DNA from 3 places in the Vibrio sp. R12-SW3-ISO1 genome. Region 1 is predicted to be linked to each of the others. Evidence: predicted binding sites of a transcription regulator. Region 1 holds the regulator's gene; each other region holds the start of a gene.
The links. Region 1 encodes PurR, which represses purine synthesis genes. Its sites were predicted from a motif close to TNANGNAAACGTTTNCNTNA; they were not measured.
Positions count from the first base shown of each region.

Region 1 (10,795 bases):
CATTGGGTGCGTCCACACGATGACTGATCATATTGAGAATACGCTCTCGACTGAGCACTTGATTGGGGTGAGAGGAGAGCGCCACCAAAAGCTCATACTCTGCTTTAGTCAGTTTGACCGGTTCATCCCCTCGGCTCAAAGCGCGGCGCTGAATATCGAACGTCCATTCAGCAAAGCGCACCACGCCCTCTTGCTGATCGCTGCCCGCGTTTTGCGCTCGCGCAGCCAGTGCGATGCGCCACAAGAGGTTCTTGACTCTGACGAGCAGTTCCCTAAGCTCAAATGGCTTGGTGACATAATCGTCCGCGCCCATTTCTAAACCAACAATCTTATCAATGCTGTCGGTACGCCCGGTCACCAAGATAATACCGATGTCCGATTGACTGCGTAGTTCACGCGTCAGCATCAAGCCATCTTCGTTGGGCAGATTAATATCCAGCATCACCAAATCGACCCGACTGCTGCTGAGTACATCGCGCATCTGCGCGCCATTATCAGCTTGGCTCACCTGATACCCTTCGGTTTGAAAGTAGCCCGCTAATTTACGGCGAGTCACTTCATCATCTTCAACAACCAAAATGTGGTAGCTCATCGGCTCTACTCACTTATTCACACACTGATTCAATGGCTTTATTCTATTCATAATTAGTCACAACTCCATCTTTGTCCTCTTTGGGAGGTGAAAAGTTGGCGATTCATTGATGCAAAGCAAGCTTTGCCGCCCTGTTCACAAATTGCCATATTTGACCATTTCTTCTCATAATCTGGTTGACCGCTGTTCATTTTTATCCGTTAGACTTAACGGCATCTGATTCAGTTGAGAGCCCATCATGCCAGAGACACCTAACGCCCAGATTTCCGACCCTTTATCTCCCGCCGAAAAAGAGCAGCGCGCCTTTGATGAGCAACGCGCTGAGCTCTACTGGTGGTTTTCGAGCGTGTTTGCCAAAGAGCTCTCAGAGCAAGAGCTGGCCCAATATCATTCGGTGGACACACGTACCTTTCTGACGGGACTTGCACAAACCCCTGAGCTTAACGTCGCCGCAGACAGGCTCATCGATGCATTGAACCGATTGCAAGACAGGCCAGATGCTGAGTTGGAACTATCAGCCGACTATTGCGACCTGTTTTTAAAATCCGACCGAGACAGCGCGCTGCCTTACGCCTCTGTCTACTTAGATGAATCCGGACTGCTCAATGGTGAGCCTGCCAAACAGATGGACGCTTTACTTCAACAACACGGGGTCGCTGTGCATTCAGGGCTTAATGAGCCTTCTGATCATCTCGCGATAGAGCTGGATTTTTTGGGCAACCTGATTGTGCGCGGCGCTCATGCAGCAGAGCAGATGGCAGGCGACACGCATCTCGCCTACCAAGAGCAAGCCGATTTTATTGAGCAGCATCTACTCCCTTGGATTGAGAGGTTTGCCGAGCGCTGCCAGCGCCTCGACACATTCGGCTTCTATGCGGCGCTGTCGTCGCTATTGTGCGCGTTCATTCAATTGGATAAAGCCTACCTGCAAGGCGATAGCGATTAAGCCCATACAAAAGGTGTGGCGAGATCCCAAAGGCGGGTTTTTTATTTGCCCAAATCGACGTTGCGGACTACAATCCGGTCCGCAAACGATAAAACTAATAAATACAAACCGCTTTTTGAGGGCGGTTTTTGTGTTTCTGATACTTTCTGTCTACATACTCTAAACTTTGTATAGACTTTACTTTTATAGACTTAACTTTTCATAGAGTAGTAGGCAGTCATCGACAGGACAAAACCATATGGCCACGATTAAAGACGTCGCTCGCTTAGCGGGTGTCTCGACCACCACTGTATCCCATGTGATCAACAAAACACGCTTTGTCGCTGAAGCCACGCAAGAAAAAGTGATGGAAGCGGTTCAAGAGTTGAACTATGCCCCAAGTGCCGTTGCACGCAGCCTGAAATGTAACTCGACACGCACAATAGGCATGCTGGTTACTCAATCGACCAACCTTTTCTTCTCGGAAGTGATCGACGGGGTTGAGAACTACTGCTACCGTCAAGGCTACACCTTGATCTTGTGTAACACTGGCGGCATCTACGAGAAACAACGTGACTACATTCGCATGCTGGCGGAAAAGCGCGTCGATGGCATCTTAGTGATGTGTTCAGATTTGACCGAAGAGTTGAGCGAAATGCTTGACCGTCATAAAGACATCCCTAAGGTGGTGATGGATTGGGGCCCGGAAAGCTCACAAGCCGATAAAATCATCGACAACTCGGAAGAAGGCGGCTACCTCGCAACAAAATACCTGATTGATCACGGCCACAAGCGCATTGCTTGCTTGAGTGGGCATTTTGAAAAAGCGGCCTGCCAAGAGCGCATCCAAGGCTTTAAGCGCGCAATGAACGAGTCGGGTTTGAGCGTCAACGAAGATTGGATCTTAGAAGGTAACTTTGAGTGCGATACCGCCGTGCTTGCCGCGGACAAAATCGTCGCCATGGACGAAAAGCCAACCGCAGTATTCTGTTTCAACGATACGATGGCGCTCGGTTTGATGAGCCGTTTACAGCAAAAAGGCATTCGTATTCCAGAAGACATGTCGGTCATTGGTTATGACAACATTGAGCTAGCCGAGTACTTTTCACCACCGCTAACGACGGTTCACCAGCCGAAGCGCCGTGTGGGTAAAAACGCATTTGAGATTTTGCTCGAACGTATTAAAGACAAAGAGCATGAAAAACGTATTTTTGAAATGCACCCAGAAATCGTCGAGCGCGATACCGTGGCGACGGTGAAATAGACCAACGAACAAGTTCAGCACATCACATCGACTAGCCCAGCGAGAATACTTCTCATCCGCTGGGCTTTATTCTCTCGTTAACACCCCTCTATTTTATGAACTAAGATCACATTTAACCCATCGAAACGTGATGTTTAGCCCATAAATTATTTATGCTTATTATGTTCGACTAATGCCACGAACAGGGCAAACCATTTCGAAAGGATGGGACGCAAAGCTTCCGGCCTGTTGCAGCCACTCGATGATATCAACGTTGATGACTGCTTGGTAGCGGGGTTGCCGATGGCAAATGTGCACTTCATAATTCTTTATCAAAAGCAAAGAATACAATGAGTTAAACGTTGTGTGCGCATTATGCGCTCACACCGCGAGTAGGATTATTCTTTTATGAGCCAGAATGACACCCTACTGACACAAAACCTGCATATTTTTGCTAATCTCTCGGACCTGAATTTGGTGGCGTATTGTAATACACCGAGAAAAACAGCATGGATAAACCAATTTTAAAAGACTCAATGCGATTGTTTGAACCATTGGGCAAGATCAAGTCTCGCTCAATGTTTGGTGGATTCGGAATCTTCGCTGATGACATCATGTTTGCCCTCGTGGTAAATGACAAACTTCACATACGCGCCGACGACTCGTTGGCCCAACTGTTTAATGCTCAGGGACTCGAGCCATACGTGTATAAAAAACGTGGTTTCCCTGTGGTCACCAAATACTACGCCCTTGGCCATGACTGGGATCAGGATGTCGCTCAGACTATTGCGATGGCAAACACTGCACTAGAGGCGGCCAACAAAGACAAGCAGCGTCAAACCAACGCCAAACCAACGCGCCTGAAAGATCTGCCGAACTTGCGTCTAGCGACCGAGCGAATGCTCAAGAAAGCGGGTATCGACAGTGTCTCCCGTTTGGAGCAGACGGGCGCAGTGGAAGCGTATAAAGCGATTCGTTCCACACACTCTGCCGACGTCAGCATCGACCTGCTGTGGGCACTTGAGGGGGCAATTAAAGGCACGCACTGGTCTGTGGTCCCTCAAGCAAGACGCGACGAGCTCCTGAATCAGCTGCAAAGCTAGTCAGCGATAGCGTTCAGTAATTCCAATCCCCGTCTCAAGCCAGCCCAACACCGCTGGCTTGAGACGTTTTTAGCCGATGCTTTTCTAGCGTTTCCATTCCTTCGTCATAGAATTCAACGTATTCTTCCCTTTAGGGCGAAATTTTTTACTGGCTTTTTGGTTCATATCTAACAATGATCAATGATGATGTTTTCAAAGGGATCCATATGAACAAGAAACTGCTTTTAGGTATTGGTTTGCTCGCTCTGATTGTGTTTTTAGGCGCAAACTTTGGTCAATACCTGACACTTGATAACGCCAAAGCGCAGCAGCAAGCGCTGGCTGAAATCATTGACGCCCACTTTGCCCTCGCCGCGCTCAGTTACTTCTTCGCCTATGTCGCTATCACCGCCTTCTCGATCCCTGGAGCGGCCGTCGTCACCTTGCTTGGCGCTGCGCTGTTTGGCTTTTGGACCAGTTTATTGCTCGTCTCTTTTGCCAGTACGATAGGTGCTACCTTGGCGTTTTTAAGCAGCCGCTTTCTACTCAAAGAGTGGGTACAAAGCAAGTTTGGCGATAAACTCGCGACGATTAACCAAGGGGTCGAGAAAGATGGTGCGTTTTATCTCTTCTCACTGCGCCTTATCCCGGTATTCCCTTTCTTTTTGATCAACCTCTTGATGGGTCTTACGCCCATCACCATCGCGCGCTTCTATCTGGTCAGTCAACTGGGTATGTTGCCGGGCACGGCCGTCTACCTCAACGCCGGGACCCAGCTAGCGCAAATCGACAGTTTGTCAGGCATCGTCTCCCCAACAGTACTCGCCTCTTTTGCGTTGCTCGGGGTATTCCCAATCATTGCTAAATGGGTGATGGCCAAACTCAAAGCGTCACCGCAATCCAATGGACAAGCGTCTTGAAAATCTTTATTGCCACAACCCCACCACAAGCACACATCGTGTGTGAAATGTTACGCAGCGAAGGAATAGCCTGTGAGGTGAGAGGTGAAGGTTTGTTCGGCTTGCAAGGAGAGATTCCGTTTGGCGAAGAGGCCAGCCCGTACGTTTGGTTAACTCGCCCAGAGCAAAAGCAGACGGCACTCGCGCTGATTGATGACTTCCAACAAGACACTCCCGACAACATGGTTTGGGTTTGCCCGACTTGCCAAGAAGAAAATGACGGCCATTTTCAGTTATGTTGGCAGTGCGAGCACACCAAACCAGTATGAGTGTGTGGGGAGCTAGCCGAAATTAAGCAGTGAGGTGTTGCTGAATGAAGGCGATGGAGTGATCATTAAACTCATCTGGGCGCTCAACATTACACACATGGCCACAGTCAGGAATTTCATGCAGCTCACTGAGCGTATGTGCTGAGACCATCTCTTTCACAGGGGTGATGAACATGTAGTCTTTTTCACCCATCAGATAGAGCGTAGGGATAGGTAACTCGCGGTCTTTGAAGTAGCGCATCAGAGGGTTCACCTCTGCGGTCAAAATAAACCAACGCTTGAACTCCTTTTGGCACAACTTCTTCGCTTCGCGGATAAACATATGTCGCGACTCTTTTTGTGCTCGCTGAGGCATCACAATGTAGGCGAACAGGCGATAGAGCCACATGTAGGGCACAATGTGTTTACACAGATTACCCAACTTTACCAGTACTTGAGAGCGTGTGTTGAGTCGTGTGACGGCGCCACCTAACACCATGGTTTTTACGCGCCCAGTCGCTAGCTCCGCTAAGTTACGGACGATGATGGTCCCAAGCGACATGCCGACAAAATGTGCCGACTGAATCTTTAGGTGATCAAGCACTTTTAAGATGTCTAATGTGACCTCTTTAAAGGTGTAGCGATTGGCAATAATCTCCTTAATCAGCTGGTTCGATTTTCCATGGCCGCGCAAATCAATCAGAAGCAAATTAAAATGCTGCTTGTAGGCTTTGATCTGTTTAAACCAAATCGATGAGCTGCCGCCTGCGCCATGCACAAAGACCACCCACTCATCGCTAGTGGGGTGTTTAAAAGTCTTATGGAATAGCAAGCTTTGAGTCATAGTCGAAAAATAACCGTTATCGTCACACAATTCAGGGCGCAGGGTAACACAAAAGCGCCCGAGTTTTTGTTTAGCATAAACGAAAACCGCCACTTTAGTGCAATCGGAAATGTTAGAAAAAATGAAAGCGCCGTGAGACTGTGCAAGCACAAAACCCATCAGGCGCTTTCTTTATGCAGACGTATTGTCGTCTTTACGCGAACAGACTAAAAAATAGCGTCTGCAATTCAATGACATAGTGTTAGGCGCTCAAAGCACTGTGGTAGAGTTCGATGTACTCACCCGCCGCTTTTTCCCAACAGAAGTTTTCTGTCATCGCGTGCAATTGAACCCGTTTTATCTCATTGAGATTTTGCGCGTAGAGCAGCAAAGCACGGAGCATAGTCAACAACAACGCGGTCGGCGTTGGCTCATCAAACACAAACCCAGTAGCGATTGACGGATCATCGTCGTAATGGTGAACCGTATCTTTCAGTCCACCCACACCACGAACGATTGGCAGCGTACCGTAAGCCATGCTGTAGATCTGATTGAGACCACAAGGCTCAAACTCTGACGGCATCAAGAAGAAATCACTGCCCGCTTCCACCAGGTGGGCGAGCTCTTCATCGTAAGCCTCGATAAACGCAAATTTGTCGCTGTGTGTGGCTGAGAGCGCTTTAAGATGGCTTGCCAACATAGGGTCGCCGGTCCCAACAATCACTAACTGAACATCGTGTTTGAGAAACTCAGACAGAATAGGGATCAGGTAATGTAACCCTTTTTGCTGCGTCAAACGGCAGACCATGCCAAACATCGCGACGTTTTTTTCGCTCAGTTTCGCTCTTGCTTGCAGCGCCGCCTTACACGCTTTTTTACCGCGCACCATGCTCTGCTTCGTCGCTCGGTAATTTAACGGTAAGTGGGTGTCTGTTTCTGGGTTCCATGTGCTGTAGTCGCAACCATTAAGAATCCCCACCAGATCATGGCTTCGGCTTTGAAAGTCTTGCGCCATACCATGACTGCCCAGTTCGGTCTTGAGCTCTTGCGCGTACGTCGGGCTAACCGCGTTCACCTTATCAGCGGTTTTCACCCCGGCGCGAAGCATGGTGATGTGCGTTGCACTCACTGCGGCATCCGGCGCGTAATGCGTCTGAAACTCAGGCAGATCGCCGAGCTCATCATAGCTAAAGACACCTTTGAAGACCGCGTTGTGCACGGAAAGAATGCTTTTGGTATGCGCAAAAAAATCGTCACTGGCGTAACGATGCTTGAGAAGGTATGGAACCAGACCCGTGTGCCAGTCATTGGCGTGGACAATGTCCGGCTGAAAGCCCAGTTTCGGCAGCATGTCCAAACTCGCCGCACTAAAAAAGGCGAAGCGTTCACCATTGTCTGAGTAGGCTTGATTGTACTCGGCGTACATGTCAGGACGGTCAAAATACTGCGGACAATCGATGGCATACACAGTGATTCCCGATAGCGCTAGCTGCTTGACGCAATAAGGCGTATGAGGCCAGTGCTCTAATGCCGTCTCTAAAACCACAGTCGCAGACTCAATGCCTGCAACCTTGCGATAAGCGGGAAGTGTGAGTCTCACATCTTGCTCGAGCTCAAAAAGGGCTTCAGGCAGTGCCTTGGCAACATCTGCCAAGCCACCGCTTTTGATCAATCCTTCTACTTCCGATGCTACAAAGAGAACAGAGAGATTCTTAGTAGCCAACACGTGCTCCTTTTGGAATAACGACAACACCGTCATCCGACACGTGGAAATGCTTTTTATCTTCCGTCAGGTTCACACCGATTTGCGTCCCTGGCGCAATATCCACACCCTTGTCGATGATGACGCGACGCAAGACACAACCTTGGCCGATCTTCACGTCACCTAAAAGGATACTTTCGCTAATATCGCACGCAGATGCAATATTACTTCTAAATCCAAGCACACATTTTTCAATACGGGAACCGCGTACAAAACTACCGTTACACACTAAACTATCAATAATTTGCACTCGACCATTGTCCGAATCACTAAACGTTGCAGGCGGCAATGGTGGGTAGTAGGTGTGAAGTGGCCATTTACGGTTATAGAGCGAGAATGGCGCGTCTTTGGCAAGTAAGTCCATGTGCGCTTGCCAGTAGGCATCAATCGTACCCACATCGCGCCAATACACTTCTTCTTTCTCACCAGTGATACGGTTGGTACTGAAGTCGTAAACGAACACGTCGCCACTTGGGAACATCTTAGGAATGATGTCTTTACCAAAGTCATGCGATGACGCTTCATTGTCGGCGTCTTCAATCAACTCAGCAAATAACGTCTCTGCTTCAAAGATATAGTTACCCATAGAGACCAGCGCGTGCTCAGGGTCACCTGGAATCGCTTTCGGATTGGCTGGCTTCTCAGCAAATCCGATCATGCGACCTTCTTCATCCACCTCGATCACACCAAACTGTGACGCCTCTGACAGTGGCATACGCAACGCAGAAACGGTCAGGGAAGCCTCTTTTTCTTTATGGAAATCAAGCATTTGCTTGATATCCATTTTATAGATGTGATCAGAGCCAAAAATACACACTTGCTCTGGCTCCGACAACTGCATGAAACGCAGGTTTTGGTAGATCGCATCTGCCGTACCTTCATACCAACGTTTGCCCGTGCGCATTTGCGCTGGGATCGGGTCAATAAAGCGATCCGTAATCCCGCTGATGTTCCACCCTTTTTTCAAGTGATGGAACAGAGACTGAGACTTGAACTGCGTCAGCACGTAAATGCGCATCAAATCCGCATTAACGAAATTGTTCAACGCAAAGTCAATCAGACGGTAACTCCCGCCGAAAGGCACCGAGGGTTTACTTCTTGATTCAGTTAGAGGACGCAGACGCGAACCCTCGCCACCTGCGAGGATCATACCTAAAACACCAGCCATTTTAATCTCCATTTTTATAATATTGTCGATGAGAAAATGTAATATTTGGGGGGCTCATCAACGTTCCAAAATCTGACAGCGTTAGCGAATGGCGTATGCAAACTGCATAGATGTTACGCGCATTTTGCTACGTAAACGTTTAACACGGCGATTTACTCTACGTTATCTTATTTGCCCAAGATTACAATTTAAAATATACCGTACTTAGATGGTAAGATGAGTTACTTTACGGATGGCTGATTCAGCTCACATTACATAAGCGATTGCTCACATACGATTAACAAGATCACCACAAGAGAGTGACGTTATCGCTCAGCAATAAACCAGCGTTTTATTTATGTTTTATGACGGTTCCATTAGTTGATTCAGGGTGTCATGTGGGCAGTGATGAATATATATTTTTTCTTGATTAATTTTGGCCTGATAGAGGGCGCGATCCGCCACCGATAAAGCTTGATGCAAGGTCATCTCTGAGCTAATCAGAGAACCACCAACGGACAAACATAAGGCGGGCAATTGGTCTTGGGCTCTTTGCTGTTGAATCGTGTCAATCAATCTCTGTGCTAACGTGCTTAGCACTTCCCTCTGATCGGTTTTGATCAACAACAAAAACTCACTTTCTCCCCAACGCGCAGCAAGGTCATACTCACGAATCGTATCTGAAATGGCCAAGGCAATCGACTTCAAACAAGGCGTTTTGTCTTGCCCTATGTGCTCCGCACTCAGCGCGTCACAAAGCCCAGCATCCACCCATATCAAGCCGAATTGGCTCTGTTCACGCTTACCTCGAGCAAGCTCATTCGTTACTTCTCTCTCTATGCCACGTCGATTAAGTAAGTGCGTCATCACATCATAGGTCGCCAGTTTATCGAGCGCGGCGGTCCGTGCGACAACCAACTTCTCGACACTTTGACGTGCCTCTAAGAGCTCTCTTTCAACAACCGCTAAATCCGCATCAACGGTCACAGCATCCAAATAGGGGTGACGCCGACCACGAGCCATCGTGTGTAGGCGCGTGAACCACCTCTCTAACGGCATCAACCACTCTTTGGCTGCATACAGGTAGAAGAGGACACTCAGTACCAACGCGAGGCCTAGGTAAATAAACAACAAATAATCCAGCATAAAGAGTGGCAGCACCGCGTCTACATTTAGCAGCGTCAACTCAAACCAGCCCAATGCGTCGATGTAATGCATCATGGCCACCACATTACCTGCATCTTGCTTGAGCATCAGAAACTGTGACTCACGGCCATTCAGTTGTTGATACAACGCCGACTGGATGATTTGGTAATCACTGTCGTTGTCTATCACCTCTTGCAGTGTCGGGCGGCTCTGACCTTGCTCACCCAGTGGAAACACAAAGCGATCGGAATCTCGGATCAATTGCACGCGCAATTGGCGATCAATAAACAGGGTCGAGAGTGGTGAGTTTTTGTGGTGATTAAGCTGACTGACCAACATATCAATATCCAAACCCGTACCGACAATGCCCAAAAACTGGCCATCGACAATAACGCTTTGGTTGATCCACGCTTTGGTTACCCCTAAGTGAGAGTCTTTATCAATGTTGACCGCCAGAGGCGTTAAGGTCGATTTTTGCTCAAAGTACCATTGGTCGTCATCCGCGTTAGGCTCTAAGGTGTATCGTTGGAAGTCACCCGTTCTAATACTGTTGACGTCGTTGAAGTGATAGGAAAGGTCTTGATCGAGTGCAATAAAAAAGTTTTTGGAATCAAAGCGCCATCGGTAGTGTTCGAGCGTTTCTTGGGCCACGGAGCGATAAACACCATCTTGAGCATTCTGCGCCCAGGAGGTGATGTTGGGGTGTCTTGCCAGCTCTTGCGCCAAGGTGATTTCCGTGGTCAACGGCGCAAGAGTTTTCTCTACATCATATTGCGCGGTGATTTGACCATACTTCCACATCAACTCCTCGATAATATCATCGATAATATGCTTAGAGACCGCATAGGCTGCCAACCCGAACGCCATA
Region 1 is NZ_JCBDGK010000015.1:143,392-154,186, reverse strand. Features, by position in the region: gene torR (two-component system response regulator TorR) at 1-592, opposite strand, end outside; gene torD (molecular chaperone TorD) at 831-1,538, shown strand; gene purR (HTH-type transcriptional repressor PurR) at 1,777-2,781, shown strand; cyclic di-GMP riboswitch class I at 2,957-3,065, shown strand; gene AC6R0R_RS04385 (TfoX/Sxy family DNA transformation protein) at 3,270-3,863, shown strand; gene AC6R0R_RS04380 (TVP38/TMEM64 family protein) at 4,070-4,762, shown strand; gene AC6R0R_RS04375 (putative signal transducing protein) at 4,759-5,070, shown strand; gene AC6R0R_RS04370 (alpha/beta fold hydrolase) at 5,093-5,893, opposite strand; gene glgA (glycogen synthase GlgA) at 6,135-7,595, opposite strand; gene glgC (glucose-1-phosphate adenylyltransferase) at 7,585-8,802, opposite strand; gene AC6R0R_RS04355 (GGDEF domain-containing protein) at 9,145-10,795, opposite strand, start outside.

Region 2 (10,795 bases), on a different contig from region 1:
GTAATGCTTTGCTGCGCATACGACTCCAGTACCGCTTGGCTCACCACACACTCAATCAAGGCACCCGCTTGCTGAGCAGGGAAGCAAACCGCAGCGCGCTCTTCATCCCAATGCTGTCGATCGGGAAACAAAATCGATTGATTCATCTTTTACCCTTGTAAATTTCTACGCAGCTCGCGCAGCACCTGCTTAGTGCCTGGGCGTAAACCTCGCCACAGCATAAAGCTTTCTGCCGCTTGGCCAACCAACATCCCTAAGCCATCATAGCTGACGGGCGCACCCGATTGTTCCGCCCAGGCATTAAAAGGCGTTTTGCCTGCGCGGTAGACCATGTCATACACCACTTGGCAACCTTGAAAAATGGTCGGTGATACCGCTGGCAACTCACCACTCAATCCCGACGACGTTGAGTTAATGATGACATCAAAGCCAGTCTCGACCTCTTCCAGTGAGGCGGCTTGCACCACACCAAACTCAGCGAAAAGCTCTGCCAACTGTGATGCTTTGGCTTTGGTGCGATTGGCGATCACTATTGAATGCGGGTGCTGGTCGAGCAGCGGTTTGATCACGCCGCGCGCCGCGCCGCCAGCGCCAAGCAATAGTATTCTCGCCCCTTTCAGTACCACTTGCTTGGCAAGCAAATCTTGCACTAATCCTTCACCATCGGTGTTGTCACCAATGATGTCTCCATCATCTAACTTTTTTAAGGTATTAACGGCACCGGCCAATTGCGCTCGCTCAGTCAGGCGGGTCGCAAACTGAAACGCCTCTTCTTTAAACGGTGCGGTGATGTTGCACCCCTTACCACCTGCAGCAAAGAACTCCGCTACCGCCGTTTTGAATGTGCCGATCTCAGGCTGCTGCGTTTGATAGGTTAACGCTTGGTTGGTCTGGCGAGCAAATAAGGTATGGATAAAAGGCGATTTACTTTGGCTAATGGGATTGCCAAACACCACATAGCGGTCAAGAGGTTGTGTCATGTCCTTACCTACACAAAAATAAACGGGTCAACGGTCATTGACCCTATCACTATCCCGGCCAGGATCAAGCGCTATGCCGAGATAAACACGTTACCAATCACGCGGTTTGAGGAAATCGCGATACAAAACCGCTTCAGGGCTGTCTGGCTCAATCTGATAATTGTACTCCCAGCGAGCCAGTGGCGGCATCGACATCAAAATCGACTCGGTTCGGCCACCACTTTGCAAACCAAACAAGGTTCCTCGGTCATAGACGAGATTAAACTCCACATAGCGACCACGGCGATAAAGCTGAAATTGACGCTCTCGGTCAGTGTAGGGCGTCTCTTTGCGGCGCTCAACGATCGGCAGATACGCCTGGGTATACCCTTCACCGACCGCTTTGATGTAATCAAAACACTTATCAAATGGCCACTCGTTGAGATCATCAAAAAATAGCCCACCAACGCCGCGCGTTTCATCACGGTGCGGCAGATAGAAATAATCATCACACCATTTTTTGTGCTTGGCATACACATCATGACCAAAAGGTTCACACACCTCTTTCGCACTGCTATGCCAGAAGTGAGCATCTTCTTCAAATGGGTAGAAGGGGGTCAAATCGAACCCGCCGCCAAACCACCAAATCGGCGCCTCGCCCTCTTTTTCGGCAATAAAAAAGCGCACGTTGGCATGGGAGGTGGGCACATAAGGGTTATTCGGATGCATCACCAACGACACGCCCATGGCTTCAAAGCGTCGCCCGGCGAGCTCTGGGCGATGGGCAGTGGCCGAGGCGGGCATCGCTTTGCCAGAGACATGAGAGAAGTTGACGCCGCCTTGCTCAAACACCGCGCCCGCTTTCATCACTCGGGTGCGACCACCGCCACCGAGCCGCTCTCCGGGTTCACGCTGCCAAGCATCCTCAACAAACAGCGCTTGGCCGTCGGCCTGCTCAAGCTGCTGACAAATGGTATCTTGCAGTGCCAACAAAAACTGCTTCACCGCCTGCTTATCGATTTCTGACATTTTACTTCCTTGCAGGGTAGGCCCTGTTTCACCACGCAGTCACTGGCTGCGTCTTCTTGGGATGAGACTCAGTGTACAAAGAATCTGCGTCGAAGACTAATCACTGCGCGGTTCAAAGTGCGCGCAAACGTTTGCTTGCTAGGGAAAACGCCGTATAATGCGCACAAATTGGCGATGTGGTTGTACTGGGTTTACGACACATCCTGTTTTTCATTCCACACAAAAGGTTGAAGGAGTTTGAGATGAAAGTCGGTATCATCATGGGTTCAAAATCAGATTGGCCAACAATGAAGCTCGCCGCGGAAATGCTGGATAGATTTGGTGTTGAATACGAAACTAAAGTCGTCTCTGCGCACCGCACTCCTCAATTATTGGCAGACTACGCCAACAGCGCGAAAGAGCGCGGTCTGAAAGTGATCATTGCTGGCGCTGGCGGCGCTGCGCACCTGCCGGGCATGGCTGCGGCGTTCACAAGCTTACCTGTCTTGGGTGTTCCTGTTCAATCACGTGCCCTAAAAGGGATGGATTCGCTGCTTTCTATCGTGCAAATGCCAAAAGGCATCGCGGTCGGTACACTAGCGATCGGCGAAGCAGGCGCAGCGAATGCGGGTATTTTAGCCGCGCAAATCATCGGTACCCACGATGAGTCCGTGATGGAGAAGGTCGAAGCGTTTCGCCAAGAGCAAACTGAGACCGTCCTTGCCAACCCAAACCCAGCCGAGGACTAAATCATGCATGTGTTGGTGTTAGGTGCAGGCCAATTAGCACGAATGATGTCTCTTGCGGGCGCACCACTGAACATTGAGATCTCGGCGTACGATGTCGGCAGTGAAAACATTGTCCACCCTCTCACCCAACATGTGGTGGGCCACGGTCTTCGCAATGCCATTGAGCGTGCCGATGTGATCACAGCTGAGTTTGAACATATCCCACACGATATTTTGACCCTCTGCGAGCAAAGCGGGAAGTTTTACCCGTCAGCAGAAGCAATCAAAACCGGTGGCGATCGCCGTATTGAGAAGGCGCTATTGGACAAAGCGGGCGTTCGCAACGCCAACTACCATGTCATTGAGAGCAGGGAAGATTTTGATCGCGCGATCGAAAAAGTCGGCATTCCTATGGTGCTGAAAAGTGCCCTAGGTGGCTACGATGGTAAAGGCCAATGGCGATTGAAAGACGCCGCTCAAGCGGACAGCATTTGGCAAGAGATGGCACAATGCATCCAAGCCAGTGAGACACAAGCGATTGTGGCGGAAGAGTTTGTCCCGTTTGGCCGAGAAGTTTCCTTGGTGGGCGCACGAGGCAAAGACGGCTCAGTCGCTGTTTATCCTCTGGCTGAGAACGTCCACACCCAAGGGGTGCTAAGCCTATCGACCGCCATTTCTGATCCGAAGCTGCAAGACCAAGCGCAGGCGATGTTTAGCGCTGTAGCTGAGAGTCTCGACTACGTGGGCGTGCTTGCCCTTGAGTTTTTCGATGTCGATGGCACCCTGCTCGTAAATGAGATTGCACCGCGCGTGCACAACTCCGGTCACTGGACGCAGCAAGGCGCAGAGACCTGTCAGTTTGAAAACCACCTAAGAGCTGTGTGTGGCTTACCGCTTGGCAGCACCAAACTGGTTCGTGAAACGGCGATGATCAACATCCTTGGCGAAGACACACTGCCACAAGCGTTGCTGGCCATTGAAGGGTGCCATATCCATTGGTACGGCAAAGAGAAACGTGCAGGACGCAAGATGGGTCACATCAATGTCTGCGGCGACTACAGTGGTGAGCTACAACGCAAGCTGTGTGAACTGGCCACCTTGCTCGACAACGATGCTTTCCCTGCGGTGCATGAGTTTGCACAAAACTTCGAATCGTAATCGGATCAAATGAGTGTTGGCTCTACGAACACTGGATTGAAAAAGGCGCTCATGGCGCCTTTTTTGTCTTTAATGACCTTGTATCTGCTGAAACGCTCGCCGCTCCGATATCGCCTTTCCACGGTATAGTCTTTAATCGAGATATAGTCTTAAATAGGCAATCGTCGAAGATTAAGACTGAATGGCCTGACAACGGCGAGCCGCACACTGCAACTGTTGGCCTTTCGCGCTGTGTTTTTCCACCAGCAGTGGAAACCCACACACTTGGCACTCCCCACTGACGGGCGGCTGATTGACGGCAAACTTGCATTTCGGGTAGCGGTCACATGCATAAAACAGCTTACCAAAGCGAGATTTACGCTCGGTCAGCTGACCTTGATGGCATTCAGGGCAGGCGATGGCGACGTTGTCCTCACTCGGCTCTGCGGGGGCATCGATCGACTCAATGTGGTGACACTCAGGGTAATGACTGCAACCGACAAACATCCCATAGCGACCTTGGCGCAGCACCAACTCATGACCACACTCAGGACATGGCACACCTAACTCTTTAACGATGTGGCCATCATTTTGATGCAAAGGTTTGATGTAATCGCATTGCGGGTACAAGGTGCACCCCAAGAAAGGACCATGTTTGCCATGGCGCAGCGACAGCTCCCCCGCCAAGCCTTGAGCTTGGCATTTCGGGCACGCCTGATGTTCTAAGGCGTGCTCGTGGGCAGAAAACAACTGATGGTCGATTTTTTTACTCATATCACTTAGGGTCGCAAAGCGACGGTATCAGTGCAAGATACCCTGCTCTTTGGTGTAAAGAAGCTCTTCCATAAGCGTGTATTCATTTTCATTGCCCGGCACATTAAACAGCACCATTAAGACAATCCACTTGAGGTCATCAAGCTCAAACTCATCGGTTTCGAGCCCCATCACTCGGTCAATGACCATCTCACGTGTTTCCGCCGTCAACACGCTCACTTGCTCTAAAAACATTAAAAAGCCACGACACTCAAGGCTGAGGCGGTCGCACTCTTTGGCGGTATAGATACGCGTAGACGGAGACGAGGTACTGACAGAGATCGCCGAGTGCGCTTCCGTTTGCTGGAGCGCCGCCAACTCTTCTAACCAGACCAGGGCCTTATATATGTCTTTCTGATGAAAACCAGCGCGAAGTAACTCTTCTTCTAGCTCATCTTGGTCGACCTGTAACTCTGCATCGCTATGGATGTAGGTCTCAAACAGATACATCAAAATATCCATCATCATAGCTAGCCCCTCCCCTTTAAAATGTAGCCACCGGAAACTGCAACAACGTGCCCTAAAAGCTCGAGCTCCAAGAGCTGCATCATGACATCCTGCACGGGTATATGGGTCCGCGATGCTAAGATATCAACTGGTGTAGCCTCATTACCTACGTTAGCTAACAGCTCGGGAAATGGCAATTCTTCTTTGCTCACTTTCGTCGCTTCTTTATCGTTAGGAGATAAAAGCGCTCGGAAATGCGAGCAGCTCGGCGTCTGGGTGCGTGATTCGCTCTGTTTATCCGCCTGTTGCCGCGACCACGCCAGCAAGCTGTCAAGTTCGCACAAGATGTCCTCAACCTCTTGGACTAAGCTCGCACCTTGCTGAATTAAGCGGTGGCAACCCCTGGCATAGACTTGATGAATAGAGCCGGGAATGGCAAACACTTCTCGGCCTTGCTCAAGGGCATATCGCGCGGTAATTAATGAGCCGCTTTTCTCTGCCGCTTCCACCACCAGCACGCCCAGCGATAAGCCACTGATAATGCGATTGCGGCGAGGAAAGTGATCCGCCTTAGGTTTGGCCTGCGGATGCAACTCACTGACCAACGCGCCTTGCTGAGTAATACGCTCTGCCAGCGCTCGGTGGCGGGCAGGGTACACTTCGCCAAGGCCACTGCCGAGCACCGCGACCGTCTCTCCGCCCGCTTTCAGCGCGCCATCATGGGCATAGCCATCGATGCCGAGCGCGAGTCCGCTGGTGATACACAGCCCCTCTTTGACCAACGCACTGGCAAATTCTCTGGCGAGCGAAAGCCCATCCTGACTGGCATTACGACTGCCTACAATGGCCAATTGCGGCAAGTGAATCGCCTCAAGCTTGCCTTTGACAAACAGCACCGCCGGCGACGCTGGGGCGTTGGCGAGCAGTGACGGATAGTCACTCGCGTCACGGGTGACGATATAGTGATCCGCCTCGCGCTCGCGCCAAGCCAAACATCCGTCCACCTCTTTTTCTGCGCGCCGCTGAATATACTCCACCTGATGCTCACTTAAGCCAAACGCGCGCATCTCGTCGCTCGAACTGGAGACAATCTCGTGCGGCTCAGCCACCTTTAGCAAACGCTCAAAGGTCTTCGGACCAATTCTGGGCGTAAAATAGAGCATCAGCCAAGCGCGCAGCTCACGCTCTGTCATCCTTGCTCCTTACCCTGTAGCTCTGCGTCCACAACGTCTTCAGCGGATTTAAGCGTCACTAGAGGTGAGCGCAAACGGGTTTCAGTGGCAATCGGCTGCTCGCTCTGAGTGACCAGCGCCAAGCTAAAATCTTGATAAGGACGAATCACCATCAAATGCCCAATGCGCACATCCGGCAATTGCTGCACCTCTTGCCTAGCCAATACCCCTTGGCCAGCTTTGGCCACCTTGTGACCCGGCTGATAGAGGTCGAACATACTGCCTTGACGCAGCGCATCGCGCGCGCCGCGATCGATGACCACGACTTGATGCTTGCCTACATATTGGCTGCCTTCTAAAGACCCTAAGATTGAGGCATCGATGGTCTTAGGTGAAGGCTGGGGATAAAAGCGTTGACTGAAATCAGACTGAGCCTCACGCACGGGCAAGGCGATGTCGTGCGCGAGAATCTCCTGCGTTTGTTGGCGAACTTTGAGCGCCGTCATGTCCGTATCGCTCGGCGCCGTAGGCTCATCCGCAGACTCGGCGACCGCAATTTTTTTCAACGCAATGACGCGTTTATCATCACGTGTAAAGGTGGTCATTTTGCGGTAAATGTGCCACTCGCCTTGCACTTGCTGCCCCGTGACATAGAGCAGTTGTTGCCCGGTGAGATATTGCAAGCCATTGCTCGAGCCAATCACCTTGGCACTCTCTGCCAATAACGACTCGTCAAGCAAGAGATCCGATTCTAGGTACGGCAACACCCACTCTTCACGCAGCGTCGGCAGCGCTTGTTTATCAAGCTTTCTGACTTTCGGGCTCAGCTTGTGCATCGGTTTCACCGTCAGAACCGGCTCACCATTGCGCCAAATCAGATTGAGCTTGTCACCGGGATAAATCAGGTGAGGATTATCAATATCGGGATTGACCTGCCATAGTCGTGGCCAAAGCCAAGGGCTATCGAGGTAGAGCGCCGAAATATCCCACAAGGTATCGCCTTTGACCACGACATACGTCGTGGGCGCATCGGGCTTGAGGGTTAACACCGACGAGATAGAGAAAGGAACCCAAGCTACCCACAAGGTCATCACGCAGAGAAGTGGCCTGCGCCAACTGGAACACCGTTTGAAACTCACCATCACCTAAATCCTTGGTTATCTGAAAGAAACCGCTGCTCAACTTAGGTGTGTGTGCTCAACATTGACACCGAGAGTGGCAGGGAAAATGCGTAATGATGCTGTCATTTAGGTTATAAAATGTCTAGAATTGAGCCAACAAGCTTTACCCTGATTCGGCACAGTTCAACATTTTGAGTGTATATGTCTGTATTACAAGTATTAACATTCCCAGATGATCGCCTTCGTACCGTGGCTAAGCCCGTAGAGAAAGTGACGCCTGAGATTCAAAAACTCGTCGATGACATGATTGAAACCATGTACGACGAAGAAGGAATTGGTCTTGCGGCCACCCAAGTCGATGTTCACCAACGTATCGTGGTGATCGACATTTCGGACACCCGTGATGAGCCAATGGTGCTTATCAACCCAGAAATCATCGAGAAACGCGGTGAAGATGGGATTGAAGAGGGCTGCCTATCTGTGCCTGGCGCACGCGCTTTAGTGCCTCGCGCAGCCGAGGTGACGGTCAAAGCGCTCAATCGCGATGGTGAAGAATTTACCTTCGAGGCGGATGACCTGCTGGCGATTTGTGTTCAGCACGAACTTGACCACCTAGAAGGCAAGCTCTTTGTCGATTACCTATCGCCACTGAAGCGTAAACGCATCCAAGACAAACTGGCGAAGATCAAGCGATTCAACGAAAAACAATCCGCCGGTAAGTAAGCGTATTACTGAGAAAGAAAAGATAAGGAACGTACCTTGAGCAAACCACTTAAGATTGTTTTTGCTGGTACTCCGGACTTCGCCGCCCGTCACTTGGCGGCGTTGTTGTCTTCGGAGCACGACGTCATTGCCGTGTACACCCAACCCGACCGCCCTGCAGGTCGCGGTAAAAAGCTCACCGCGAGCCCAGTCAAACAGATTGCCCTTGAGCATGACATTGCGGTCTACCAACCGGAAAACTTTAAGTCTGAAGAGGCCAAGCAAGCGTTGGCGGATTTAGACGCCGATTTGATGGTCGTCGTCGCGTACGGTTTGCTGCTGCCGCAAGCGGTATTGGATACGCCTAAACTTGGCTGTATCAATGTGCACGGTTCGATTTTGCCACGTTGGCGAGGCGCAGCGCCGATTCAGCGCGCCATTTGGGCGGGCGATGAAGAAACCGGCGTCACCATCATGCAGATGGACATTGGCCTCGATACTGGCGACATGCTCTCCATCGCGCGCTTGCCGATCGAAAGCAGCGACACCAGTGCGTCCATGTACGAAAAGTTGGCCGATTTAGGCCCAAGTGCGCTATTGGACTGCCTCACTGACATCGCACAAGGCAGCGCCGTCGCCACAAAACAAGACGATGCCCTAGCCAACTACGCCAAAAAACTCAGCAAAGAGGAAGCCCGCATCAATTGGCATGACGACGCAGAGCACATTGAGCGCTGCGTGCGCGCATTCAACCCGTGGCCAATGAGCCACTTTGAAGCGGCCGACAACAGCATCAAGGTGTGGCAAAGCCGCGTGGCGGAGCACACCACAGACCAAGCGGCGGGTACCATTATCCAAGCAGACAAAACTGGCATCTATGTCGCAACAGGCAAAGGCGTATTAGTCCTTTCTCAACTGCAAGTGCCGGGTAAAAAAGCCATGTCGGTGCAAGATATTCTCAACGCCCGAGCAAGTTGGTTCGAAGTGGGCTCGGTACTGAGCTAACCCTTCACACCCTGTCATTGCGCTGCAATGAATCACGTACATTTTGAGGGCAGAGATGCCCTCCCTTATTTAAGGTATTGATTATGAATGTTCGCGCTGCTGCCGCTAACGTTATCTTCCAAGTGGTCGACAAAGGTCAATCACTCTCGCATGCGCTGCCTGCCGCGCAAAAGACCATCAAACCGCGTGACCACGCTCTGCTGCAAGAGATTTGCTACGGCGCTTTGCGTTACTTGCCGCGTTTAGAGTCTATTGCCAACGAATTGATGGATAATCCGCTCAAGGGCAAAAAACGCGTTTTTCACCATTTGATTTTGGTGGGGATCTACCAACTGAGTTTTATGCGTATCCCTTCGCACGCGGCAGTCGCAGAAACCGTTGAAGCGACCAAAACCTTGCGCGGCCCGAGTCTGCGCGGTTTGATTAACGCGGTGTTGCGTAACTACCTACGCAATCAAGAAGAACTGGATGCCTTTGCGACCAGTCACAATGCCGGCAAGTATGGCCACCCTAACTGGCTACTGAAGCTGCTGCAAGAGCACTACCCAGAGCAGTGGGAGCGCATTGTTGAGGCTAACAATCAAAAAGCGCCGATGTGGCTGCGCGTCAACCGCCAGCACCACACCCGCGATCAGTACATCGCTTACCTGAATGATGAAAGCATAGAATTCACCCTTCACCCCGAGGCCGCTGACGCCATAAAATTGGCCAAACCTTGTGATGTGACCCTATTGCCCGGCTTCGATCGCGGTTGGGTTTCCGTGCAGGATGCCGCCGCACAGTTGTCTGTCGATTACCTTCAGCCACAAGAAGGGGAGCTGATCCTCGACTGCTGCGCCGCGCCAGGGGGCAAGACGGCACACATTCTTGAGCACACGCAAGACACAGAAGTGGTGGCGATTGATGCCGATCCTACTCGCCTTAACCGCGTGCATGACAACCTCGAGCGATTACAGTTGAGAGCCGATGTGATTTGCGGCGATGCGCGCTACCCACATCAGTGGTGGCAAGGTGAGCAGTTTGACCGTATTCTACTCGATGCCCCTTGCTCGGCGACCGGTGTGATTCGACGCCATCCGGACATCAAATGGCTGCGCCGCGCTGATGACATTGAAGCGCTGTCAGCGTTGCAGAGTGAAATCCTAGATGCCATGTGGCAACAACTGAAAGCCGGCGGTACCTTAGTCTATGCCACCTGCTCGATTGCGCCGCAGGAGAACGTGGAACAAGTGCGCGCTTTCCTCTCACGTACGTCCGATGCACAGTTGATCGGTAGTGAGGAATCTCAGCCTGGCCGACAAATTCTTCCGGGGGAAGAGGACATGGACGGCTTCTACTATGCAGTTTTGAAAAAAAAGCGGTTTTGAAAAAAGCTGTCTGAAGAAAAAGCGGTAGGTCTTAAGTCAAGCAATACGCCGCAATAAACAAGGACAGTGCGCCCCGCCATAGGGGCGATGACGACGTTCAAGAGAGCAAAAGATGAAGATCATTATTCTCGGTGCCGGACAAGTTGGCGGTACATTGGCAGAAAACTTGGTGGGTGAAAACAACGACATCACCATCGTCGACAAAGACAGCGACCGCCTACGTGAACTGCAAGACAAGTACGACCTGCGCGTGGTCAATGGTTACGCTAGCCACCCTGACGTGCTGCGCGAAGCGGGCGCTCAAGACGCCGATATGTTGGTGGCCGTGACCAATAT
Region 2 is NZ_JCBDGK010000023.1:63,773-74,567, reverse strand. Features, by position in the region: gene AC6R0R_RS07900 (DUF1488 family protein) at 1-146, opposite strand, end outside; gene aroE (shikimate dehydrogenase) at 150-980, opposite strand; gene hemF (oxygen-dependent coproporphyrinogen oxidase) at 1,071-1,988, opposite strand; gene purE (5-(carboxyamino)imidazole ribonucleotide mutase) at 2,231-2,716, shown strand; gene AC6R0R_RS07880 (5-(carboxyamino)imidazole ribonucleotide synthase) at 2,720-3,853, shown strand; gene AC6R0R_RS07875 (DNA topoisomerase family protein) at 4,025-4,606, opposite strand; gene AC6R0R_RS07870 (DUF494 family protein) at 4,634-5,113, opposite strand; gene dprA (DNA-processing protein DprA) at 5,116-6,285, opposite strand; gene AC6R0R_RS07860 (LysM peptidoglycan-binding domain-containing protein) at 6,282-7,406, opposite strand; gene def (peptide deformylase) at 7,587-8,108, shown strand; gene fmt (methionyl-tRNA formyltransferase) at 8,145-9,092, shown strand; gene rsmB (16S rRNA (cytosine(967)-C(5))-methyltransferase RsmB) at 9,176-10,459, shown strand; gene trkA (Trk system potassium transporter TrkA) at 10,572-10,795, shown strand, end outside.
Region 2: a site for PurR is predicted at 2,108-2,127, ahead of purE (5-(carboxyamino)imidazole ribonucleotide mutase). Genes of this name have one in related genera too.

Region 3 (10,795 bases), on a different contig from region 1:
CCAAGGACGAACCACAAAGTTCACCGAAGAATCCGCCAAAGCGAGAACACCAATCGTGATATCTGGATTTTTCAAGATACGCGGATCTTTTTCCAACGTTTCACGGATCACTTGCTTGGTCTGCTTAAGATCTGCCTTGTAGGAAACGCCAATCACGAGATCAACACGTCGCGTTTCATGACGAGAGTAGTTGGTGATCGCACCGCCGATAACGCCAGCGTTTGGCACCACGACCATTTTGTTGTCAGGCGTTTTCAGCACCGTTTGGAAGATTTGGATGGAATCAACGCTGCCTGCCACACCGGCAATCTCAACATAATCACCGGATTTGAAAGGACGAAACGCGACAATCAACACACCCGCTGCGAAGTTAGACAGCGAGCCTTGCAACGCTAAACCAACCGCAAGACCGGCCGCACCGATAACCGCAACCACAGACGCCGTTTGAACACCAATTCGGCCAAGCGCGGCAATCAAAACAATCACAAAGAGTAGGTAGCGAACCAGACCATGAATAAAGTCGACGACCGCTTTATCCATCTGCTTCTTCTCTAAAACTTTAGAGATGCTGTTAGCAATGCTTTTAACAATGATGTTACCAATAAACAGTATAGCGATCGCAGAAATGATGTTCACACCATACTGAATCAGTAAATCTGAATTGTTATTTAGCCAAGATTCGGCGTGAGACAAGCTGTCGATGATTGGCGTTTCAATCCCTGTTGATTCTTCTGCCATACTCTCTTTCCTCTATTAAAGTGACTTAGTTGAATAGTTGTAGCTTACAGATTACGCAAAGCCATGGTATTTCGCCAGAGTTTATAACAATTTATATTCATTTGTATTAAAAAGCGGACACAAAAAAAGCCGCTCGATGAGCGGCTTCTTATCAATCAAAGTGACGGGCTGAATTACAGAACATCAACCGCGTTTAGGTCAGCAAATGCTTTCTCTAGACGAGCAACCATTGAAGCTTGACCAGCACGTAGCCATACGCGTGGATCGTAGTACTTCTTGTTTGGCGCATCTTCGCCAGTTGGGTTACCGATTTGACCTTGTAGGTAATCGTGATTTTCCGCTTCGTACTTACGAATACCGTCCCATGTTGCCCACTGAGTATCAGTATCGATGTTCATTTTGATGACACCGTAGCTGATTGACTCTTGGATTTCTGCTTCAGTTGAACCAGAACCACCGTGGAATACGAAGTTTAGTGCGTTAGGTGCAATACCAAACTTCTCAGCACAGTACGCTTGAGAGTCACGTAGGATAGTTGGAGTCAGTACAACGTTACCTGGCTTGTAAACGCCGTGTACGTTACCGAAAGACGCTGCGATAGTGAAACGAGGGCTGATTGCCACCAATTTCTCGTAAGCGTAAGCCACGTCTTCTGGAGAAGTGTACAGCTCAGATGCGTCCATGTGTGAGTTGTCAACGCCGTCTTCTTCACCACCAGTACAGCCTAGTTCGATTTCTAGAGTCATACCCATTTTCGCCATGCGAGCTAGGTATTTTGCAGAGATCTCGATGTTCTCTTCTAGAGACTCTTCAGAAAGGTCAATCATGTGAGAAGAGAAAAGTGGCTTGCCAGTTTGAGCGAAGAACTCTTCACCCGCGTCTAGTAGACCGTCGATCCAAGGAAGCAGTTTTTTCGCTGCGTGGTCAGTATGAAGAATAACAGGCACACCGTAAGATTCTGCAACAGCGTGAACGTATTTCGCGCCAGCAACTGCGCCAAGCACTTGTGCGTCTTGACCTTCAAGTTTTAGACCTTTACCCGCAAAGAAACCGGCACCGCCGTTAGAGAACTGAACCACAACAGGCGCTTTTACTTTTGCTGCTGCTTCTAGAACGCCGTTGATTGAGTCTGTGTTTACTACGTTCACTGCTGGTAGAGCGAAGTTGTTTTCCTTTGCAACTTCAAACACTTTCTGAACGTCATCGCCAGAGATAACACCTGGTTTTACGAAATCGAAGATCTTAGACATGGATTTAATCCTATTAGCTGTCATTTTTAAAAATGGTCGTTATAAAAATAAAACTTTTCAGTTTAAATTCTTGCAAACGTTTGCTCACAACTTGCGCTATTCTAGCAAAAATGTGATGTGCCGCAAACAAGAAAGCGGGAGAGAGACTCCCCCGCTTTCTATCAATTACTTAGCGCGTGCTTCTAGCATTTCAACCGCTGGAAGGACTTTGCCTTCTACAAACTCAAGGAACGCACCGCCGCCCGTTGAGATGTAAGACACATCTGCTTTGATACCGAACTTGTCGATCGCCGCTAGCGTGTCACCACCGCCTGCAACAGAGAAACCTTCAGACGCTGCGATCGCTTCAGAGATACCTTTTGTGCCCGCTTCGAAGTTCTTGAATTCGAATACGCCCACAGGGCCGTTCCAAAGGATGGTTTTCGCGTTCTTCAGAATCTCAGCCAATTGCGCGGTAGAGTTTGGACCTAGGTCGAAAATCATGTCGTCGTCTTGAACTTGAGATACGTCTTTGATTTCCGCTTCTGCGTTCTCATCAAATGCTTTTGCACAAGCAACGTCAGTCGCCACTGGAATCGCGCACTCTTCCATTAGCTTTTTCGCTGTGTCGACTAGGTCTGCCTCGTATAGAGATTTACCTACGTTGTGGCCAGCCGCTGCGATGAAGGTGTTAGCAATACCGCCACCGACAACCAGTTGGTCAGCGATTTTAGATAGAGACTCAAGCACAGTCAGCTTGGTAGACACTTTTGAACCACCAACGATAGCAACCATTGGACGCGCAGGCTTGTCCATTGCTTTACCTAGCGCTTCTAGCTCGTTCGCAAGTAGAGGACCTGCACACGCAACGTCAGCGTGCATACCCACACCGTGAGTTGATGCTTGTGCACGGTGAGCCGTACCGAATGCGTCCATTACGAAGATGTCACAAAGTGCAGCGTACTGCTTAGACAGTGCTTCGTCGTTTTTCTTCTCGCCAACGTTGAAACGAACGTTTTCTAGAACAACAAGCTCGCCCGCGTTCAGCTCTAGACCGTTTAGGTAGTCTTTCGCTAGCTTCACTTCGCAGTCAAGTGCATCATTTAGGTAGTTTACGACAGGTTGTAGAGAGAACTCTTCCGCGTATTCACCCTCTGTTGGGCGACCTAGGTGAGAAGTAACCATCACTTTCGCGCCTGCTTCTAGGCAGTGCTTGATTGTTGGTAGAGACGCGAGGATACGCGCATCAGAAGTTACTTTGCCGTCTTTTACTGGCACGTTTAGGTCAGCACGGATGAATACACGTTTACCTGCTAGATCCAGGTCAGTCATCTTGATTACAGACATGGTTTGTCCTCTCAACTATTCAAAAAATAAAGTTTTCAGTCACTCGGCAATCCTGCCAAGCCTATTAATTCTTCAAACTGGTTTTGATATGGAGATTATCAATATTTATTTCAAGGGTAAAAATAAATATTACTCCTTCGCCTTTCGGCGCTTCCAATCTAGGTAAAAATGGCCGCTAAACGGCACTACCCAGCTTGTTCTGAAGCGGCCTGCATTGCGAGCGCAGTATCCAGCATGCGGTTCGCAAAGCCCCATTCGTTATCACACCAAACCAACATTTTGACCAGGTGCCCATTACTCACGCGAGTCTGGGAACCATCAACAATGGCACTGTGGGGATCGTGATTAAAGTCAATCGATACGAGCGGCGCTTCAGTATAGTCAACAATGCCGTGTAATGTACACTGAGATGCGTTAACAATGGTTTGATTTACGTCATTAACTTTCACATTCGTATTAATTGTGACACTTAAATCCATCGCAGTGACGTTTACCGTGGGAACGCGCACGGATATGGCTTCGAATTTGTTGGAAAATTTCGGGAAGATTCTTTCAATCCCTTTGTGCAATTTCGTATCGACTGGAATGATGGATTGGCTGGCGGCTCGAGTACGACGCAAATCGCTGTGATACGCATCAATCACCTGCTGATCATTCATTGAGGAGTGAATGGTGGTGATCGTGCCAGAATCGATACCAAAAGCATCGTCCAACGCTTTGATGATAGGGACAATACAGTTGGTCGTACACGAACCGTTAGAAACGACGCGATGCTCTGCGGTTAATGTTTCATGGTTCACGCCATAGATGATGGTGTTGTCGATATCACTGGCGCCCGGGTGGGAGAAAAGCACTTTTTTAGCGCCGGCTTTGATGTGCGCTTGGCCATCGGCTTGCGAGCCATAGACACCGGTGCAGTCGAGCACCATATCGACCTCAAGATCGCGCCAAGGCAGTAGCTCAATGTCGTTTAGGTGCAAAATCCGAATCGAATCAAAGTCGCCACTCTCCACGACGCCGTGATGAATATAGATATGCTCTTGGTCATGCGTGATTTTTTTGCCAAAACGACCGTGGCTCGTATCGTATTGCAGTAAGTGCGCCATCGCATCAGGCTGTGCCAACTCGTTGACCGCGACCACTTTGATCTGCTGATGTTTGCCGCTCTCGTAAACCGCGCGCAACACATTACGACCGATACGTCCAAATCCATTGATCGCAATTTTAAGCATCCTTTCTTCACCCCACCTGATTTTCGTGTCACAGATAGTAACTGAGCCCGTGCCCAGATGCGAGTTCCAATCCCCGAAACCGCCTATTTCTAGGCACTAGGAACTAGGAACTAAATAAAAAAAACCGAGCCACTCACGACTCGGTTTCCTTCAAACTACATCGCCACAATTAAGCAAGCAGTTCCTTCGCTGTGTTCACAACGTTTTCTGTCGTGAAGCCAAACAGCTTGAACAGTTCTCCAGCAGGCGCTGATTCACCGAAGGTTGTCATACCGATGATCTTGCCGCCAAAGCCGACATACTTGTACCAGAAGTCCGCAATACCCGCTTCGATAGCGATACGTGCTGTTACGTCAGCTGGCAGTACGGATTCACGGTACGCTGCGTCTTGCTTATCGAACGCGTCCGTCGATGGCATAGACACCACGCGTACTTGCTTGCCTTCAGCGGTTAGCTGCGCCGCCGCTTCAACAGCCAGTTCCACTTCAGAACCGGTGGCGATAAGGATAAGCTCTGGCTTGCCCGCGCAATCTTTTAGGATGTAACCACCCTTAGCGATGTTAGCCACTTGCTCAGCGTCACGCGCTTGCTGCGCGAGGTTTTGACGAGAGAAAATCAGAGACGTTGGGCCATCTTTACGCTCAATCGCCAATTTCCAAGCGACCGCGGATTCCACTTGGTCACATGGACGCCATGTGCTCATGTTTGGCGTTAGGCGAAGTGACGCCATTTGCTCAACGGGTTGGTGCGTTGGGCCATCTTCACCCAGACCAATCGAGTCATGCGTGTACACTTGGATGTTCTGAATTTTCATCAGAGCGGCCATACGCATCGCGTTACGGGCGTACTCCATAAACATCAAGAAGGTCGCACCGTAAGGGACAAAACCGCCATGCAGCGCAATACCATTCATGATGGCCGTCATACCGAACTCACGTACACCGTAGTGAATGTAGTTACCTGAGAAATCGTCTGCTTCCAGTGATTTTGAGCCCGACCACATGGTCAAGTTGGATGGCGCAAGGTCCGCCGAACCGCCCATAAATTCAGGCAGCATTTTACCGAACGCTTCAAGCGCATTTTGAGACGCTTTGCGCGAGGCAATGTTCGCTGGGTTGGCTTGCAGATCAGCAATGATTTGATTCGCTTTCTCTTCCCATTGCGCAGGAAGCTCACCGTTGAGACGACGTTTCAGCTCCGCCGCTTCTGTTGGGTACGCCGCTGCGTAAGCCTCAAACTGAGCGTTCCACGCCGCTTCAGATGCTGCGCCTGCGGTTTTCGCATCCCACTGCTCATATACGTCTGCTGGAATCTCAAATGCTGGGTGCTCCCAACCTAGGAACTCACGCGCAGCTTTGATTTCGTCTGCACCTAGTGGCGCGCCGTGACAATCGTGAGAGCCCGCTTTGTTTGGTGAACCAAAACCGATGATGGTCTTAGTACAAATTAGAGTAGGGCGAGGGTCCACTTTCGCGGCAGTGATGGCGGCGTTGATCGCCTCAGCATCATGGCCATCGACAGCTGGAATAACATGCCAACCGTAAGCTTCAAAGCGTTTTGGTGTATCGTCAGAGAACCAACCTTCCACTTCACCATCAATCGAGATGCCATTGTCATCCCAAAAAGCGATCAGCTTGCCAAGGCCCAGAGTGCCCGCTAGTGAACATGCTTCGTGAGAGATCCCTTCCATCAAACAGCCATCACCCATGAATACGTAGGTGAAGTGGTCGATGATGTCATGGCCTTCTTTATTGAACTGCGCCGCTAATGCTTTCTCTGCCAGCGCCATGCCCACTGCGTTAGTGATACCTTGGCCAAGAGGACCAGTAGTGGTTTCTACGCCCGGTGCATAACCATATTCTGGGTGGCCCGGCGTTTTTGAATGAAGCTGACGGAAGTTTTTCAGATCGTCAATAGACAGCTCGTAACCACTTAGGTGCAGCAAAGAGTAAATCAGCATTGAGCCGTGGCCGTTTGATAGCACAAAACGGTCGCGGTTTGCCCATTCTGGGTTCGCTGGGTTGTGGTTTAAGTGTGAACGCCAAAGAACTTCGGCGATATCCGCCATCCCCATCGGTGCGCCTGGGTGACCGGAATTAGCTTGTTGAACACCATCCATGCTAAGTGCACGAATTGCATTGGCCAAGTGTTTACGAGAAGACATGTCTGCTCCTGAATGCATTAAGCGAATTGATAACTAATGTGGGCGATAATTCTCGCAGAGCATCTGCGCGGGTGCAATCGATTACTGTCTAATCAACGCCAGATCTACGATATTTATTGCAAATTTCTCGAAGACCGCCGGTTTTCGTTACTGCTTGATGCAAACGATTGCTCTTTACCTCACGCGGCGGATTGAGAAAAATACGCGTTTTTACTCTACTTAAATCACAAAAATAACTTGTAATTCGAGCACGCAAAACTAAAATAGACGTCTAGATGTAGATACACCTACATAATTTAACATTATTTTTGTGCTGGGCGAGCAATGACGCCCATCCAACAGATTAAATGGAGCTCTCATGGCTAAGCACCTGTTTACTTCTGAATCCGTATCAGAAGGTCATCCAGATAAAATTGCAGACCAAATCTCAGATGCGGTTCTCGATGCGATCCTCGAGCAAGATCCAAAAGCTCGCGTAGCGTGTGAAACCTACGTCAAGACCGGTATGGTCATGGTCGGCGGTGAAATCACCACTTCTGCATGGGTAGACATCGAAGAGTTAACGCGCCAAACCGTACGTGAAATTGGCTACGTTCACTCTGACATGGGCTTTGACGCGGATTCGTGTGCAGTGCTAAACACCATCGGTAAACAGTCTCCAGACATCAACCAAGGTGTCGACAAAGCGGATCCAAAAGAGCAAGGTGCCGGTGACCAAGGCATCATGTTTGGTTACGCATGTAACGAGACTGAAGTCCTCATGCCAGCGCCTATCACTTACTCACACCGCCTAGTGCAAAAGCAAGCGGAAGTACGTAAGAACGGCACACTGCCATGGTTGCGTCCAGATGCAAAATCTCAGGTTACGTTCCAGTACAACGAAGGTAAGATCGTTGGTATCGATGCGGTCGTACTGTCAACTCAGCACTGTGACTCTATCTCAACGCCGGATCTGCGCGAAGCGGTAATGGAAGAGATCATCAAACCTGTTCTACCAGCTGAGTGGCTCAACAAAGACACTAACTTCTTCATCAACCCAACCGGTCGTTTTGTTATCGGTGGCCCAATGGGCGACTGTGGTTTGACCGGTCGTAAGATCATCGTTGATACCTACGGCGGCGCAGCGCGTCACGGTGGTGGTGCATTCTCTGGTAAAGATCCATCGAAAGTAGACCGTAGTGCCGCTTACGCAGCACGCTACGTGGCGAAAAACATCGTCGCAGCGGGTATGGCAGATCGCTGTGAAATCCAATTGTCTTACGCAATCGGTGTTGCGGATCCAACGTCTATCATGGTGGAAACGTTCGGTACTGAGAAAGTCTCGCACGACATCATCATTGAGGCGGTACGTCAGTTCTTCGATCTACGTCCATACGGCCTGCAAGAGATGCTGAACCTACTTCAGCCGATCTACAAGAAGACCGCCGCTTACGGCCACTTCGGTCGTGAAGAGTTCCCTTGGGAAGCGACGGATAAAGCCGCAGAACTGCGTGACTTCGCTGGTCTCAAGTAATCACTGAGCCACACTATTTCAGGGCTTTTGGTTCGCCAAAAGCCCTTTCTTTTGCCTGCCATCTAGCCTCCTCGCTCGCTTTGCTCACCCCGACCTCGCATCCCCCCACCCATCATTGAACAAAATTTAACCTCCCAGGTTGTAATTTACGCCATTGAGGTCAATAGTTAACAATATGTTAAATAAACGCATCCAAGGATGACGTCTTTACGTATAAAACCAGACGTGACTGCCATCCCCTCTGCGCCGAGTAACACGCGCAAAGCTTGTGTTCAGATCACGGCATCAACATGAAACTGAGAGTTCACACCCTTTAACGTCAGCGTCTAGGAGCACATCAGCGAATCGGGTCAGCACTCTCTCGTGTTTGCGAACGGCTTGCGTTTAAAAACGTCTTCTGTTTACAAATACGTAACAACCCCTTTTCTCGGCCACCACTCAAAAGGCAAAGAAGAGGATGAGAATCGAGATTGATCAAGGAGGAGTTATGCCTCGTACGGTTAACCCACATGACTTCAAAGAGCAAAAACATAAGGAAGTCAGCGACCACGAATACGCGCGCACCATACCGTGTAATCAGGTCAGTATCTCTGCCCCATTTCATTGGCTCGCGCTCGGCTTGCACGACTTTGTTCGCATGCCGCTGATTAGCGCTTTCTACGGCTTATGCTTTATGGCGGCGGCCATCGGCATTGTTCTCCTCGTCCAGTGGCAAGGCACCCACCTTGTGGTGATGCCCAGTCTGGTCGTCTATATGCTCATTGGGCCTTTTTTAGCGCTCGGTTTGTATGACGCAAGCTGGGAGCGAGAGCGCGGACATAAACCCAGTTTGCTTCACTCGATGAAAGCCATCGGGCGCAACTCCACCTCACAATGGGCGTTTGCCGTGCTGCTTGCGGTGTGTATGATTTTTTGGATGCGTATCGCGGCGCTGTTGCATGCACTTTACCCTTCAGTACAAGGGGCGCCGTTGAGCGACTTTCTCCCCTTCTTGATCATCGGCTCATTAGTGGGTTTAGTGCTGGCGTGTGTTGTGTTCAGTATCTCAGCGTTTGCCATTCCGCTGATGATGGAGCGACGCGTGGATATGATGACTGGCGTATTCAGTAGCTTTAACGCCGTTAAATCCAATATTGGTGCCATGATCGTCTGGGCTGCGATCATTTGTGGCGGAATCTTAATTGGCTTTGCCACTTATGGTATCGGGATGCTCTTTACGATGCCGATACTCGGCTACGCCACTTGGCACGCGTATCATGAGGTGATTAAGAAACGCCATCACCCTTAACATGTGGCCTATTTGAGGTATAGTGAACGCCCCGAGCTCTCTCGGGGCGTTTTTTATCCTGTATCTCTGCCAGCGAAGATGAGTCACCTGTGGATTTGACCCTCACCTATTCAACTCAGCGAGTGATCGCACAATGCATCGAGCAAGCCCGCCAGGCGTTCGGCCGGCCGTTTCCTATGCCAACGCTCTCGTTTAAGCTGCGCGGCAAAGCGGCAGGAAAAGCGTACCTGCAACTCAATGAAATCCGCCTCAATCCGGTGTTGTTTGCGGAGAATCAAGCGGCGTTTCTCCAAGAAGTGATCCCCCATGAAGTGGCCCACCTTGTCACCTATCAAGTTTATGGTCGCGTTCGCCCGCACGGCAAAGAGTGGCAAGGGGTCATGGAGTCAGTGTTCGGTGTCAAAGCCAACACCACCCACAGCTTTGCTGTCACCTCTGTTCAGGGTAAAACCTTTGAATACCGTTGTGCGTGTCGTGACTACCCGCTCTCTATTCGACGCCACAATAAAGTGCAGCGCAAACAGGCAAGCTATCGCTGCCAACAGTGTCAGCAGACACTGGTATTTTCTGGCAAACAGTTGTCGTAATCACCCGCACTCCATCCCTGCCAGCTATCTATCCCCACTAAATCACACCCTGTGGCGCGATCTCGTACAGCGTAACAAATAACATCATCACTAAAATCCTACCTTTTTGCGTGCTAGACTGTGAAAAATAATACTTTTTTCATGCTTTAACGCTCACTCAGGTTTCATTATGTCTCGACTGCCCGTTTGGTTTACTGTGATGAGCTCGCTGCTAGCGGTGACGCTCTCTTCTGCTTTCTCTTTCGCGCACGCAGCGCCGCCGTCCTCTTTTTCCAAAGCAAAGAAAGAGGCGGTCAAGATCTACGCCGATCACCCCACCAGCTTTTACTGTGGCTGCAATATTGAGTGGCAAGGGCGCAAAGGCACGCCGGATCTTAACTCGTGCGGCTATCAGGTGCGTAAGCAAGAGCGCCGAGCCTCTCGCATTGAGTGGGAGCATGTGGTGCCTGCTTGGCAATTTGGTCATCAGCGCCAATGCTGGCAACAAGGTGGGCGTAAATACTGCACTAAAAACGATCAGCAATTTCGCTCGATGGAAGCCGATTTGCATAACTTGACCCCAGCGATTGGTGAGGTCAACGGCGATCGTTCAAATTACAACTTTAGCCAGTGGAATGGGGTTCAAGGGGTGAGCTATGGGCGCTGTGAGATGCAGGTCAACTTCAAACAGCGAGAGGTGATGCCGCCCGATCGAGCC
Region 3 is NZ_JCBDGK010000053.1:1,997-12,791, forward strand. Features, by position in the region: gene mscS (small-conductance mechanosensitive channel MscS) at 1-738, opposite strand, end outside; gene fbaA (class II fructose-bisphosphate aldolase) at 912-1,988, opposite strand; gene AC6R0R_RS18130 (phosphoglycerate kinase) at 2,154-3,314, opposite strand; gene epd (erythrose-4-phosphate dehydrogenase) at 3,500-4,546, opposite strand; gene tkt (transketolase) at 4,716-6,710, opposite strand; gene metK (methionine adenosyltransferase) at 7,069-8,223, shown strand; gene AC6R0R_RS18150 (DUF2189 domain-containing protein) at 8,711-9,511, shown strand; gene AC6R0R_RS18155 (SprT family zinc-dependent metalloprotease) at 9,601-10,098, shown strand; gene endA (deoxyribonuclease I) at 10,298-10,795, shown strand, end outside.
Region 3: a site for PurR is predicted at 6,866-6,885, ahead of metK (methionine adenosyltransferase). Genes of this name have one in related genera too.